3 regions of the Bradyrhizobium sp. B025 genome follow, and region 1 is predicted to be linked to each of the others. Evidence: predicted binding sites of a transcription regulator. Region 1 holds the regulator's gene; each other region holds the start of a gene.
The links. The regulator LexA, encoded in region 1, represses DNA repair genes until DNA is damaged. The targets are predictions, from matches to a motif close to TGTTCNNNNTGTGTTCNG.
Positions count from the first base shown of each region.

Region 2: a site for LexA is predicted at 3,346-3,363, ahead of uvrA (excinuclease ABC subunit UvrA). Genes of this name have one in related genera too.
Region 3: a site for LexA is predicted at 3,305-3,322, ahead of ACE10W_RS09270 (PA0069 family radical SAM protein). Genes of this name have one in related genera too.

Region 1 covers NZ_CP170150.1:4,628,830-4,633,373, reverse strand. Annotated here, with positions in the region: gene ACE10W_RS21435 (ComEC/Rec2 family competence protein) at 1-680, shown strand, start outside; gene ACE10W_RS21430 (GAF domain-containing protein) at 690-1,631, opposite strand; gene ACE10W_RS21425 (hypothetical protein) at 1,854-2,285, opposite strand; gene ACE10W_RS21420 (hypothetical protein) at 2,479-2,679, opposite strand; gene lexA (transcriptional repressor LexA) at 2,967-3,662, opposite strand; gene glp (gephyrin-like molybdotransferase Glp) at 3,838-4,544, opposite strand, start outside.
Region 2 covers NZ_CP170150.1:4,485,999-4,490,542, reverse strand. Annotated here, with positions in the region: gene ACE10W_RS20780 (DUF433 domain-containing protein) at 1-25, shown strand, start outside; gene ACE10W_RS20775 (DUF5615 family PIN-like protein) at 27-164, shown strand; gene uvrA (excinuclease ABC subunit UvrA) at 275-3,250, opposite strand; gene ACE10W_RS20765 (outer membrane protein) at 3,550-4,302, opposite strand; gene ACE10W_RS20760 (outer membrane protein) at 4,526-4,544, opposite strand, start outside.
Region 3 covers NZ_CP170150.1:2,005,066-2,009,609, reverse strand. Annotated here, with positions in the region: gene ACE10W_RS09285 (glycosyltransferase family 39 protein) at 1-387, opposite strand, end outside; gene ACE10W_RS09280 (ribonuclease HII) at 703-1,563, opposite strand; gene ACE10W_RS09275 (VOC family protein) at 1,640-2,095, opposite strand; gene ACE10W_RS09270 (PA0069 family radical SAM protein) at 2,120-3,283, opposite strand; gene ACE10W_RS09265 (phosphoketolase) at 3,494-4,544, shown strand, end outside.

The DNA.
Region 1 (4,544 bases):
TCGGCCGCATCCCGGCGTTCGGCATTGCGCCGCTGATCGCGGCGAGCCTCGGGATCATCGTGATGGGCCTGCTGCGCACGCCCTTACGGTGGTCAGGCGCGCTGGTGCTGTTGGTCGCGATCCTCTGGGGGCTGGCAGGCCGGCAGCCGGATATCCTGATCGCCGGGGACGGCCAGAGTGTCGCGGTGCGGGGCAGGGACGGGCACCTGCAAATGATCCGGGCGAACAAGGACGGCTTTCTGCTGAAGGAGTGGTTGGCTGCCGACGCCGATCCGCGCGATGCCGGTAGTCCCTCGCTCGCCGCCGGCGTGTCGTGCGACGAGGCCGGCTGCGTGACGCCGCTCGCCGACGGGCGCCTGGTCGCGCTGGCCTTGCGCATCGACGCTCTGGCGGACGATTGCAGCCGCGCTGCGCTGGTGGTGACGGCGCGGCCGGCGCCAGCGGATTGTGTGGCGATGGTGGTCGACCGGCAGCGACTCGCGGCGCAAGGCGCGCTCGCGCTGACACGGCGCGGCGACGGCTTTGCGGTTCAGGCGGTGAAAGCGAGAGGCACCGATCGTCCGTGGTCGCCGGCGACCGCCGGCGAGGGCGATTTCAGCGCGAGCCTTGCGCCGCAGGCGGCGGCCCCCCGTAACCGGGACGCGACGCCGTCCGAGGCCGACCTGCAGGCCGAGGATTGAGCGGACGGGCTATAGGTACCAGGCCAGCACGGCTTCGAGCCCAGCGCTCCCGATTACCGGCAGGGCCACCATCTGGCTCAGTCCGATTGCGCGGGCCTCCGCGGCTGCGGCCGAGCCGTCGTGCCCGAGATCGTCGTTGAGCGCGGGCATGCCGGTGGCCCAGGCTCCGCCGATGCTGCCGTCGCCCCTGCCGATGGATTTGTCCGCATAGAGCGCGGCAAGGTCTGTCTGCGCGCTGCAATCGCCGGCGCGAAAGACCAGTGCCGAACGGGCCTCGTTCGGCACCCAGATCTCGAAGCGTCGCGCAATCGGCGTCGCCTGTGCGGACAGGAAAGTCAGCACCCAGGTCTGGTCGGTGCCGGTCCGATAGGGCACGCCGACGCCGAGATTGATCCCGACCTCGGCGGCGTCTTCCCAGCGCAGAAAACTCCTGGCGTTGTGCAGGTCCTTGATGATCAGCGGCAGGCCCGCTTTCCAGGTGCGTCCGGGCAGGCCGAAGCCGCGGGGAAACCTGGTGTGGCGGGAGTTGAATTCGAACATGTCGGCGGTGCCATAGTAGCCGTCGACGAGCCCCATCTCGTGGGAGCTATCGGGATCATTGTGCCAGAGCTCGATCGCGCCGACATGCGCCTCGTCGTCGCCGCAGAACAGCACCATGACGGCCTGCAAAAACTCGCCTGAAAACACCGGGACCGCCACGCCGCAGGTGAGGCCGGCCGCGAGCGCCTGGTCGGTCCGCTTGAAATAGGAGTTGGCGAATTTGGTGAGGATCACGGGATGGCCGCTGGCCCAGGCCTTGCCGGGAAGGCCCTCGTCGTATCCGAAGCGCAAGTCCTCGCTCACGGCCTTGAACGCGGACAGCCCTTCGCCGTAGAGGCCGCCGCCGAATTCCAGCCGCATGCGCGTCCGGTCCGGCACCCAGAGTTCAACGACGCGAATGAAGGTTTTCATCGAACGTGTCCGCCGCCTCAAGCCTTTGACAGCATCGGCGATCTGGCCGCGGAACGGACGTTCAAAATTCAGGCAGGGCCGCGCAAACTTCGTGCGATGGGCAGGTGCGAGCCTGATCTCGGCGGAAGATTCCGGAAGACGCAAATCATACCATCTCGCCGGCCACGGCCGGCGATGGCAATTTCAATCCCGGCCCCGACCTCTGCGCCGGGGGGAGGTACATCAGCCGATCGGCAGGCGTGTGATCGTCGGCCTGTCAGCGATGATCTCCGGCTTGTGTTCACGCTCGCCGGCCGGCTGGGTCACCGGCAATTGCAGCACGGTCGCGCGCTGGCCTTCGACGAGTTGCGTCACGAGTACGTATTTGCCGTCGGGGAATTCGATCGCGTCATGATGGCGATCGGGAATGTGCGGATCGATCTTGCCGAACTTGCCGACGCGGGAGTTGATGGTGCGCGTCCAGATCCAGCGATTGTCGTAGCGGACGTTGTCGGCGAAGGCGAGCTCCGTTCCCGGCAGCAGGCAGACCGCGACGGACATGTCGGCCTCGGAGGCGAAGCCGCGCGTCGAGGTGCCGCGGAAGGTGGTCGTGACGATCGTCTCGCCGACTTGTGCGGGACGCGTCGCGACGGCATGCAGGCTGTAGTCACACATCGGGTGCTCCTCATTCAGGGATAGCGACCCGCGCCTCCTTCGGAGGCACTGGCCTCTATCAGAGTGGAAGCATGTTAGCGTCTTCTCGGTTGTAGGCAAATCTGCGGCTTGGCTTCGCAGGCTGCCATCACAATATCTTTTTCAAATGCGTCAGGAACAAAAACCGCTTCCGTGCATTTGGCGTGCATCTTCGTCAGCGACCAGCAGGTGCCGACCAGCCCGAATATTGCCAGGCGGGTTGCGACGGCTGCGCGACGGCGTTGCGCAATTGCTCGCTCGCCGTCGTCGGCGTTGCCTTGCGGGCATGGTGCGACTGCGCGGCGAAGGCTTGCGATGCCGACGCGGATGCTGCGATCAGCGCCACCGTGACGGTGCTCAAAACGATCTTGCGCATTGATTGCCTCCTCGATCTCCAGGGCCACGAAGCGATGAGGGCTTCGTGCGGCGTCGCGAGGATGTAGCGCTAGAGAGGGGCCGGATAATCTGAGCAAAACCAGAAAGACTATCCAGCCGGAGCGGACAATCGTCCGCTCCAATCGTCAACGACGCGGGTCGCCAACCGGCGGGCCGCGCTTAGGTGATTGCTTGAGCATGATCTCCGCGCAAGCGCGTCCTGCGCTTGTCGCGAGGGAAAACCGCTGCGCACTTTGCGCTAACGCGGCTCTCCAGTCCGGATCATGCTCAGTACTTCCGGTACAGGCCGATCAGCTTGCCCTGAATCTTCACTCGGTTGGGCGGCAGGATGCGGACCTCATAGGCCGCATTGGCGGGCTCGAGCGCGATCGAGGCGCCGCGGCGGCGGAAGCGCTTCAGCGTCGCTTCCTCGTCGTCGATCAGCGCCACCACGATGTCGCCGGTGTCGGCGCTCTCATTGCGCTGGATCAGCGCCATGTCGCCGTCGAGGATGCCGGCTTCGACCATCGAGTCGCCGCGCACTTCGAGCGCGTAGTGCTCGCCCGAGCCGAGCATGTCGGGCGGTACGCTGATGGTGTGGCTGCGGGTCTGCAACGCTTCGATCGGCGTGCCGGCCGCGATGCGGCCCATCACCGGCACCGCGACGGGGCGTTCGCCCTCGTCCGCGCTGGAGCTCGCTCGCACCTTGCCGAGATTGCCCTCGATGACGCTCGGCGTGAAGCCACGGCGGTTGCCAGCGGCGGCCTGCAGCTCGGGCAGCTTGATCACCTCGATCGCGCGGGCCCGGTTGGGCAGGCGCCGGATGAAGCCGCGCTCCTCCAGTGCGGTGATCAGGCGATGGATGCCCGACTTCGAGCGCAGGTCGAGCGCGTCCTTCATCTCGTCGAAGGAGGGCGGCACACCGCTTTCCTTCAAACGCTCGCTGATGAATCGCAGAAGCTCGTATTGTTTGCGCGTTAACATCTCGACCAAATCCCCCGGTTGATGTCGTTCGATTCCGAGACGGTGAATTCAGCGGCGAGCCGCCAGATGCTCGAAACAAATCATGAACGGACACTATATGTTCGATATGTGTTCCGCAACTGCTTAATTTACCGTGAACGCGACAAAGTTCGCGGAACGCGCAGGACCAGTGCGTTCAGGCGGGCAGTCGCAGCACCTCGCAAGGCGCGCCTGCCTCGGCCTTCGGCGCGAACGGCGCGCGCACGAGAAGTGCCTGCGCCGCAGCGAGATTCGCAAGCAGCGAGGAATCCTGATGATTGACGGGAAGGGCGACAAGCATGCCGTCGTCGCGCCGCTCCAGGCGCGCACGAAGATAGTCCTCGCGCTGGTCATTGGCGCCGACATCGCGGCCGAGCACGGCGCGCTCGCGACGATGGTGAATCACGGCGCGGCCCGACAGGGCGCGAATCAACGGCACCATGAACAGGAAGCCGCACACATAGGACGACACGGGATTGCCGGGCAGGCCGATCACCCCCATCGCCCCTAGCCGGCCGTGCATCATCGGCTTGCCCGGCCGCATCGCGATCTTCCAGAACGCCATCGCAATGCCTTCGGCCTTCAGCGCCTGCTGGACCAGATCGTGGTCGCCGACCGAGGCGCCGCCGATCGTGATCAGGATGTCGGCGCCGCTCTCTCGGGCACGGCGGATGCCGGCTGTGGTGGCCTCCAGCGTATCGGCGGCAACGCCGAGGTCGATGGTATCTGCGCCCTCCTGGCGGGCGAGGGCGTGCAGGGCATAGCCGTTGGAATAGACGATCTGGCCGGGGCCCGGCGTGGTGCCCGGCATCACCAGCTCGTCGCCGGTGGCGAGGATCGCGACCTTCGGACGGCGGCGGATGG
Region 2 (4,544 bases), 140 kb from region 1:
CCACCCGATCATAGCGGCCAAATAGCTTGCTTTACCTGATCGACGCTCAGCTTCCCCCTGCACTCGCGGAAGCCTTACGTCGTGCTGGATACGATGCGGCTCATGTGGTCGAGTTCGGAATGGCGGCAACATCGACAATCGCGCGCTGGTGCGACAGTTTCTGAGCGCCATGCCGCAAATTGTCGAAGCCGTCGCGCGGGGCGAGGCCGTCATCGAGTTCGTCGGTGGTTAGTCATGGCAAGCGGGACCGAACCACAGTAGCGGCGAGGCTGCGCTACTCCGCCGCCTCGCTCGTGCTCCGCCGCTTCGGCTTCCTTGCCTTCTTCAGCACCGGCTCCAGGAACTTGCCGGTGTAGCTCCGCGGCGCCTTCGCGATGTCTTCCGGCGGGCCCCAGGCGACGATCTCGCCGCCGCCGTCGCCGCCTTCGGGGCCGAGGTCGATGACCCAGTCGGCGGTCTTGATGACTTCGAGATTGTGCTCGATGACGACGACCGTGTTGCCCTGCGCGACCAGCTCGTGCAGCACTTCCAGGAGCTTCTTGACGTCGTGGAAGTGCAGGCCGGTGGTGGGCTCGTCCAGGATGTAGAGCGTGCGGCCGGTGGCGCGCTTAGACAGCTCCTTGGCCAGCTTGACGCGCTGGGCTTCGCCGCCCGAGAGCGTGGTGGCCTGCTGGCCGACATGGATGTAGTCGAGGCCGACGCGGTGCAGGGTCTGGAACGTCTCGCGCACGCGCGGGACCGCCTTGAAGAAGTCGGCGGCTTCCTCGACGGTCATGTCGAGCACGTCGGCGATGCTCTTGCCCTTGAACAGGACTTCGAGCGTCTCGCGGTTGTAGCGCTTGCCCTTGCAGACGTCGCAGGTGACGTAGACGTCGGGCAGGAAGTGCATCTCGATCTTGATGACGCCATCGCCCTGGCAGGCCTCGCAGCGGCCGCCCTTGACGTTGAATGAGAAGCGGCCGGGCTCGTAGCCGCGCGCCTTCGCTTCGGGCAGGCCGGCGAACCATTCGCGGATCGGCGTGAAGGCGCCGGTATAGGTCGCGGGATTCGAGCGCGGGGTACGGCCGATCGGCGACTGGTCGATGTCGATGATCTTGTCGATATGCTCCAGGCCCTCGATGCGGTCGTGCGGGGCGGCGCCTTCGCTGGCATTGTTCAGCTTGCGGGCGATGGCGCGGTAGAGCGTGTCGATCAGCAGCGTCGACTTGCCGCCGCCGGAAACACCGGTGACGCAGGTGAACAGGCCGAGCGGAATCTCGGCGGTGACGTTCTTGAGGTTATTGCCGCGCGCGTTGACCACCTTGATGGTGCGGCGATGGTTCGGCGGGCGCCGCTCCGGCACCTCGACCTCGAGTTCGCCGGTCAGGTATTTTCCGGTGAGCGATTTCGGGTTGCGCATGATCTCGGCGGGCGTGCCTTCGGCGACGATGTGGCCGCCATGCATGCCGGCGCCTGGGCCGATGTCGAGCACGTAGTCGGCGAGACGAATGGCGTCCTCGTCATGCTCGACCACGACCACGGTGTTGCCGAGGTCGCGCAGGCGCTTGAGCGTGTCGAGCAGGCGGGCGTTGTCGCGCTGGTGCAGGCCGATCGAGGGCTCGTCCAGCACGTAGAGCACGCCGGTCAGTCCCGAGCCAATCTGCGAGGCCAGGCGGATGCGCTGGCTCTCGCCGCCCGACAGCGTGCCGGAGGAGCGCGAGAGGGTGAGGTAGTTGAGGCCGACGTCGAGCAGGAAGGTGAGGCGCTCGCGGATCTCCTTGAGGATGCGGCCGGCGATCTCGTTCTGCTGCTTGTTCAGCGCCTCCGGCACGGTCTCGAACCACTCGCCGGCCTTCTTGACCGACAGCTCCGAGATCTCGCCGATGTGCTTGGTGCCGACCTTGACGCAGAGCGCCTCGGGCTTGAGCCGAAAACCGTTGCAGGCGCCGCAGGGCACGTCGTGGAAATACTTCGCCAGCTCCTCGCGCGCCCACTCGCTCTCGGTCTCGCGATAGCGGCGGTTGATGTTGGTGATGACGCCCTCGAACGGTTTCTTGGTGTCGTAGGAGCGCACCCCGTCCTCATAGGAGAACTTGATCTCGTCCTCGCCGGAGCCATGGAGGATCGCGTCTCTCGTCTTCTTGGGCAGATCCTTCCACTTGGTGGTCAGCGTGAACTTGTAGTGCTTGCCGAGCGCCGTCAGCGTCTGCACGTAATAGGGTGATGACGATTTCGCCCAGGGCGCGATCGCGCCCTTGCCGATGGCGAGCTCCTTGTCGGGGATGACGAGGTCCTCGTCGACATGCTGCTCGACGCCGAGGCCGCCGCAAGCGGGGCAGGCGCCATAGGGATTGTTGAACGAGAACAGGCGGGGCTCGATCTCGGGAATCGTGAAGCCGGAGACGGGGCAGGCGAACTTTTCCGAGAACAGGATGCGCTCGGGTCCGCTCTTGTCGTGGATCTTCGCGGTCTTCTTCTTTTCCTCGGCCGGCGCGGCTGCGGGCGCATCGGCGAACTCGACGACGGCAAGGCCCTCGGCGAGCTTCAGCGCGGTCTCGAAGCTTTCGGCGAGACGCTGGCCGATGTCGGCGCGCACCACGATGCGGTCGACGACGACGTCGATGTCGTGCGGAAACTTCTTGTCGAGCGTCGGCGCTTCCGCGAGCTCATGGAAGGTGCCGTCGATCTTGACGCGCTGAAAGCCCTTCTTGAGCCATTCGGCGAGCTCCTTGCGGTACTCGCCCTTGCGGCCGCGCACGACCGGCGCGAGCAGATAGAGGCGGGTGCCCTCGGGCAGCGCCAGCACGCGGTCCACCATCTGCGAGACGGTCTGGCTCTCGATCGGCAGGCCGGTGGCCGGCGAATAGGGCACGCCGACGCGCGCCCACAACAGGCGCATATAGTCGTAGATTTCGGTGACGGTGCCGACGGTGGAGCGCGGGTTCTTCGAGGTCGTCTTCTGCTCGATCGAGATCGCCGGCGACAGGCCGTCGATCTGGTCCACGTCAGGCTTCTGCATCATCTCCAGGAACTGGCGCGCATAGGCCGACAGCGATTCGACGTAGCGGCGCTGGCCCTCGGCATAGATGGTGTCGAAGGCGAGCGAGGATTTGCCGGAGCCGGAGAGGCCGGTGAACACCACGAGCTTGTCGCGGGGAATCTCGACGTCGATGTTCTTGAGGTTATGCTCGCGCGCGCCACGGATCGTAATTGCGCGCAGGCTCGAGCCCGCGTTCTGTTGTTGGCGCTTCGCCTTGATCACTTCATCCATCCCGGTGTCCTCAGGGAATCCCAAAGACGCGCGGCCGCGCCAATGGTGAAGGCGCGCTTTGCCCGGAACCGGGATCGGCGCCGATGGGGTTGTCAGCGAACGTAGGAAGAACAGCGGCGGATTTCCAGTGGGACTTGCGAATCGTCAACGGATTGTTGGCGTGCTGGCGGCATCTGGCAGCAGCGGAGCACCGGAACGGCCTCTCGCCCCACGATTCCCTGACGGCTCGGCTGTCCGCGAAAACAAAAAGGCCGGCACAAGGCCGGCCTTTCGTAACGCGATCCCGTTGGAGGCGAAGCTCAGTACTTCGCGACGACGGGGCCGCCGAAGGTGTAGTTGAGGCGGACGGTGCCCATGTCGACGTCCTGCTTGATGCTGTCGCTGCGGGTGGCCACGCCGAGGAAGGTGAAAGTGTCGGTGTGCTTGCCCATGAACAAGTGGTTGTATTCGACCGCGACCGACCAGTTCGGAGCGAAGCCGAATTCGATGCCGGTGCCGACGGTCCCGCCCCAGCGCGTTTCGTTCGCGGTGTCGAGCGTAATGCCAGCCAGAGTGCCGCTGAACTTGTTGTGGGTGACGGCCGCGCCGCCCTTCACGTACCAGAGCACGTTGTTCCAGGCATAGCCGACTTGGCCGGTGAAGAGGCCGATGGCGTCGATCTTGGTATTGTTCACCAGCGGGAAGAGAGCGGCGGGAGCGCTGACGTTCGAGCCCTTCAGGTCAGCCCAATCGCCCTGGGCTTCAAGGCCGAACACCCAGCTGCTGGACTGCCAGCGATAGCCGATTTGGCCGCCGACGAGAGCGCCGGTCGCATTGTGACAGCCTTCAGCCGTGACCGGAATTGCGGCGACTCCGACGGCGGTGAGATCCCAGCAATTATGGCTCGAGCCGCCACCGGCGTTGCCGCCGATGTAGAACCCGCTCCAGTTGTAGATCGAGGCCACGGCCACGGGCGCCTTGGTGTAAGGGCGGGCCGCCAGGTCAGCCGCCGAGGCAGGAGCCAACGCGCTGAGCACGAGCAGACTGGCCGAAGCCAGCACAATTCTCTTCATTTCAAATTCCCCAGTTTCGTTTCTCTTCGTCGGCGAAAAGCAGCGGACCCAACGACCCGACTGATGTCATTGCTATACATTATTAAAGCCAAAGGTTGTGTCACCGAGGTGCCACACCTCTCCGAAAACGCTAGCGAGCGGCTGGATTGGATACTTGGGCGCGAACAACAAAAAGGCCGGCGCGAGGCCGGCCTTTCGTGACGATGTGCGTCGGTGGCGAAGATCAGTACTTCGCGACGATC
Region 3 (4,544 bases), 2.6 Mb from region 1:
CGCGGGCGAGGAGAAGGCCAGCACCGTCATCGTCAGCAGCACGGCCAGCACCGCCTGCTGCGAGCCGACCACGGCGCGGGAGAGGTGGTAGAGCGCGATGAAGGTCGCGATCTCGCAGACCTCGGCCAGCACATAGACGCCGAACATGTGGCCGCCCGCGGCGCGATAGGCGATGTCGGCGAGCCAGACCGGCAGCGGCGGGCCGAGATCGGTGCCGACCTGGTATTCCCTGCCGAAGGCCAGGAGGGTCGCAAGGGTGCCGGGCGGGCTGCGATAGAACGCCAGCGCCACGAACAGCCACATCGCGGCCTGGAGCAGCACGACGATCCACACGATCAGCCGCGGCCGGGCGCGAATGAGCTCGATGACCAGGGAGGTAAACCGCATGCAACGCCCGAAAGATGCAGCCAACCCGTCCAGCCGGCCCTATTCGCTCACGAGTGTTTTGATAAAGGGCGCTACGCGTTGTGGCAACGACCGTCTGCTCCCTCTCCCCGACCGTGTGTCTTCTCCCTCTCCCCGCTTGCAGGCGCGCGACGAGCTTCGCTCGCGCTGGGAGGGTTGGGGTGAGGGGGAGCGTCCGCAAGGATAGTGACAGATTGACTCGCGGAGGCTCCCCCTCACCCGCATCCCATCTTCGATGGGCTGCGGCCTCTCCCCGCGCACGGGGAGAGGCGAAGAGCCCGTCGCGAGAGATGAGTATTAGAGGCCCGCCGACGTATCGACCTGCACGCTTGCTTCCACCTGCACCTCGACCTCGGTCGCCGCGAACAAGTCGCGCACCGGCTCGACTGTCCAGGGCATGTGCTTGGCGCGGGCGGCGGCGACGGGAGCGAAGAAGCTGCGGTGGTGGACGGTCGGGCCGAGGCGGTTCAGCGCGTCGAGATGCTCGGGGACGCCGTAGCCCTTGTGCTGCTCGAAGCCATAGCCCGGGCAGTCCTGCGCCAGCGCGCACATCAGCCGGTCGCGCGTCACCTTGGCGACAATGGACGCCGCCGCGATCGACAGGACGATGCCGTCGCCGCCGATCACGGCCTCGCAGTCGCATGCCGTATCGAGCCGGTCGCGGCCGTCGACGAAGACGTGGCGGGGCGCCTCGGGCAGCGCCACCACGGCGCGCTTCAGCGCCCACAGCGAGGCGCGCAGGATGTTGTCGCGGTCGATCCGGGCGGGCGAGGCGACCGCGACCGAGACCTGCGCGGTGGCGCAGATCTTGTCGAACAGCTTTTCGCGCTGCTCCGCCGTCAGGCGCTTGGAATCGTCGATGCCACGGGGAATGCGGTCAGGGTCGAGAATCACTGCGGCCGCCACCACGGGACCTGCGAGCGGCCCGCGGCCGGCCTCGTCGCAGCCCGCAACCGGCCAGATGCCGCGCTTGATCAGCGCGCGCTCGCGGCGGAAGCTCGGCGGCGCGACGGCGATAACGCCTTTCGGGCCCGCGCTCTTGCCGGTCGAAGGCTTGGCCGCCGAGGCCTTTCCAGCCTTTGCAGGTGCAGCCTTCCTCGCAGCGTCCTTCCTGGGCGCAGCTTTGGCCGACGTCTTGGCGGATTTATCCCGAATCATGGCGGGGATCGTGCGCAAGCGGCCCTGCTTGCGCAACCGGGAACCCCTCGCAATTCCCGTTATTCAGGCGAGCCGCCTACTCGGCCAGATGCACCCGCCGGTCCTCACCGACCTCGATGCCCGGCGCGACCACGACTTCCCAGGGATGGCCGTCGGGGTCGGCGAAATAGCCGGAATAACCGCCATAGTCGGTCTCATGCGCCGCTTTCAGCAGCGCGGCGCCCTTGTCGACAGCGAAGGCCAGCACCGCATCGACCTCCTCGCGCGTGGCGCAGTTCCAGGCGAGCGTGATGCCGCGGAAGGTCGTCGGCCTGGGCTTATCAGGCAAGGCCGCGTCGGCCGCGAGCTGGTCCCAGTGAAACAGGGCAAGCACCGGACCGCCGGTATCGTAGAAGGCGACGGCCTCGCCGGTCGCCTTCAGCCGGCGCGAAAAGCCGAGGGTATCATAGAACGCGATGCTGGCGCGGATGTCGCTCACACCCAGCGTGATGACGGTAAGCCGCGGCACCGGGGGCGGCAGTTCCTTACTCATGACACACCTCGTTCGCCTCGGCTCCTAGAACAGGCTGAGCTGATCGCCGTTCCGCTTCGGCCGCGCGAAGTGATCCATCGTCAGTTTTGCGCGACGCTTGTTGAGCCCCAGCCTGTCGCAGGCGATCTCGAAGCGGCGGCCGATGGTCCAGGCCATCGGGCCGGTGCCCTTCATGCGCTCGCCCCATTTCGCGTCGTAGTCGCGGCCGCCGCGCATGTCGCGGATCAGCGTGAAGACGTGACGATAGCGGTCCGGATAGTTCGCCATCAGCCATTCGCGGAAGAGGTCGCGCACCTCCAGCGGCAGCCGCAGCAGCACGTAGGAGGCTTCCTTGACGCCGGCATGGGCGGCCGCATCGAGAATTCGCTCGATCTCGGAATCGTTCAGCGCGGGGATCACGGGCGCGACCATCACCGTGGTGGGAATGCCGGCGTCGGAGAGCTGCTTCAGCGCCTCCAACCGCTTCGGCGGCGTCGAGGCCCGCGGTTCCATGGTGCGCGCCAGCTTTGGATCGAGCGAGGTCACCGAGATCGCGACCTTGGCGAGGTTGCGCTTGGCCATGCGCGAGAGAATGTCGATGTCACGCACCACCAGCGCCGATTTGGTGACGATGCCGACGGGATGACCAGCGCGCTCCAGCACCTCCAGGATGCCGCGCATGATTTTGCGCTCGCGCTCGATCGGCTGATAGGGATCGGTGTTGGTGCCGATCGCGATCATCCGCGGCTCATAGCCTGCTGCTGCGAGCTCCTTCTCGAGCAGCGCCGGGGCCTCCGGCTTGACGAACAGTTTGGACTCGAAGTCGAGCCCGGGCGACAGGCCGAGATAGGCATGGGTCGGCCGCGCGAAGCAGTAGACGCAGCCGTGCTCGCAGCCGCGATAGGGGTTGATCGAGCGGTCGAAGCCGATATCGGGTGAATCGTTGCGGGTGATCACCTTGCGCGAGGTGTCGACCGCGACCGTGGTCTTGAATGGCGGCAGCTCTTCCAGGCTCTGCCAGCCGTCGTCGAAGGCGACGCGCGCCTCGGCCTCATAGCGGCCGCTGGCGTTGGACTGCGCGCCCCGCCCCCGCCTGCGCTGCTTGTCGATGGCGACAGCGAGCTCGGGGAAATCAGAAGGCGCACCCGCCGGCTCGGAGGGCGCCGTGACCGGCGGGTGCTTGAGAGCATGAGAGGATGCTGGACTCATGAAGCCAAGATAGCACGCCAAAGGAACAAATCAAGAACAAGAACGAAAAACGTGAAAACAACCCCATGCACAGTAGAGGCGCCCAAACTTCGGGCGCCTGCCTTTGACCTCACGCAACATCGCCGTCACCACGATCTCGTTTGATGCCGCGAAGGATCGATCGCGCCGGAACTCGGTTGGTGACGATCCCGGGTGAAGGTCGGCAGGAACATGACAAATCAACAACAATCGGCCGCCGCGAGCAGCGACCTCGATCTCCTTGATCGCTACTGGCGCGCCGCCAACTACCTCTCCGTCGGGCAGATCTACCTGCTCGACAACCCCCTGCTGCGCGAACCGCTGCGGGCCGAGCACATCAAGCCGCGTTTGCTCGGCCATTGGGGCACGACGCCCGGCTTGAACTTCATCTACGCCCATCTCAACCGCGTCATCCGCGCGCTGGACCTCAACGTGCTCTATGTCTGCGGTCCCGGCCATGGCGGGCCGGGCATGGTCGCCAACACTTATCTCGAAGGCAGCTACAGCGAGATCTATCCTAACATCGCGCGCGATGCGGACGGATTGCGCAAGCTGTTCCGGCAGTTCTCCTTCCCCGGCGGCATCCCGAGCCACGCCGCGCCGGAGACGCCCGGCTCGATCCACGAAGGCGGCGAGCTCGGCTACGCGCTGGTGCACGCCTATGGCGCGGCGCTGGACAATCCCGACCTGGTCGTCGCCTGCGTCGTCGGCGACGGCGAGGCCGAAACCGGCCCGCTCGCGGCGTCCTGGCACTCCAACAAGTTCCTGAACCCGGCGCATGACGGCGCGGTACTGCCGATCCTGCACCTGAACGGCTACAAGATTGCCAACCCGACCGTGCTCGGGCGGATGCCTGACAGCGAGATCCGCGATCTGTTCCGCGGGTTCGGCCACGAGCCCCTGTTCGTCGAGGGCGACGATCCCAAATTGATGCACCGGATCATGGCGGATGCGCTCGACGTCGCATTCGCCAGCATCCGCTCGATCCAGCAGCACGCCCGCGACGGGCGCAAAAACGTCGAGCGGCCACGCTGGCCGATGATCGTGCTGCGCAGCCCGAAGGGCTGGACCGGTCCGAAGGAAGTCGACGGCAAGAAGGTCGAAGGTTTTTGGCGCGCGCATCAGGTGCCGGTCGCAAGCTGCCGCGAGAACCCTGCGCATCTGAAGGTGCTCGAAGACTGGATGCGCAGCTACGAGCCGGAGAAACTGTTCGACGCGAGCGGCGCGCTCGTCCCCGAGCTCC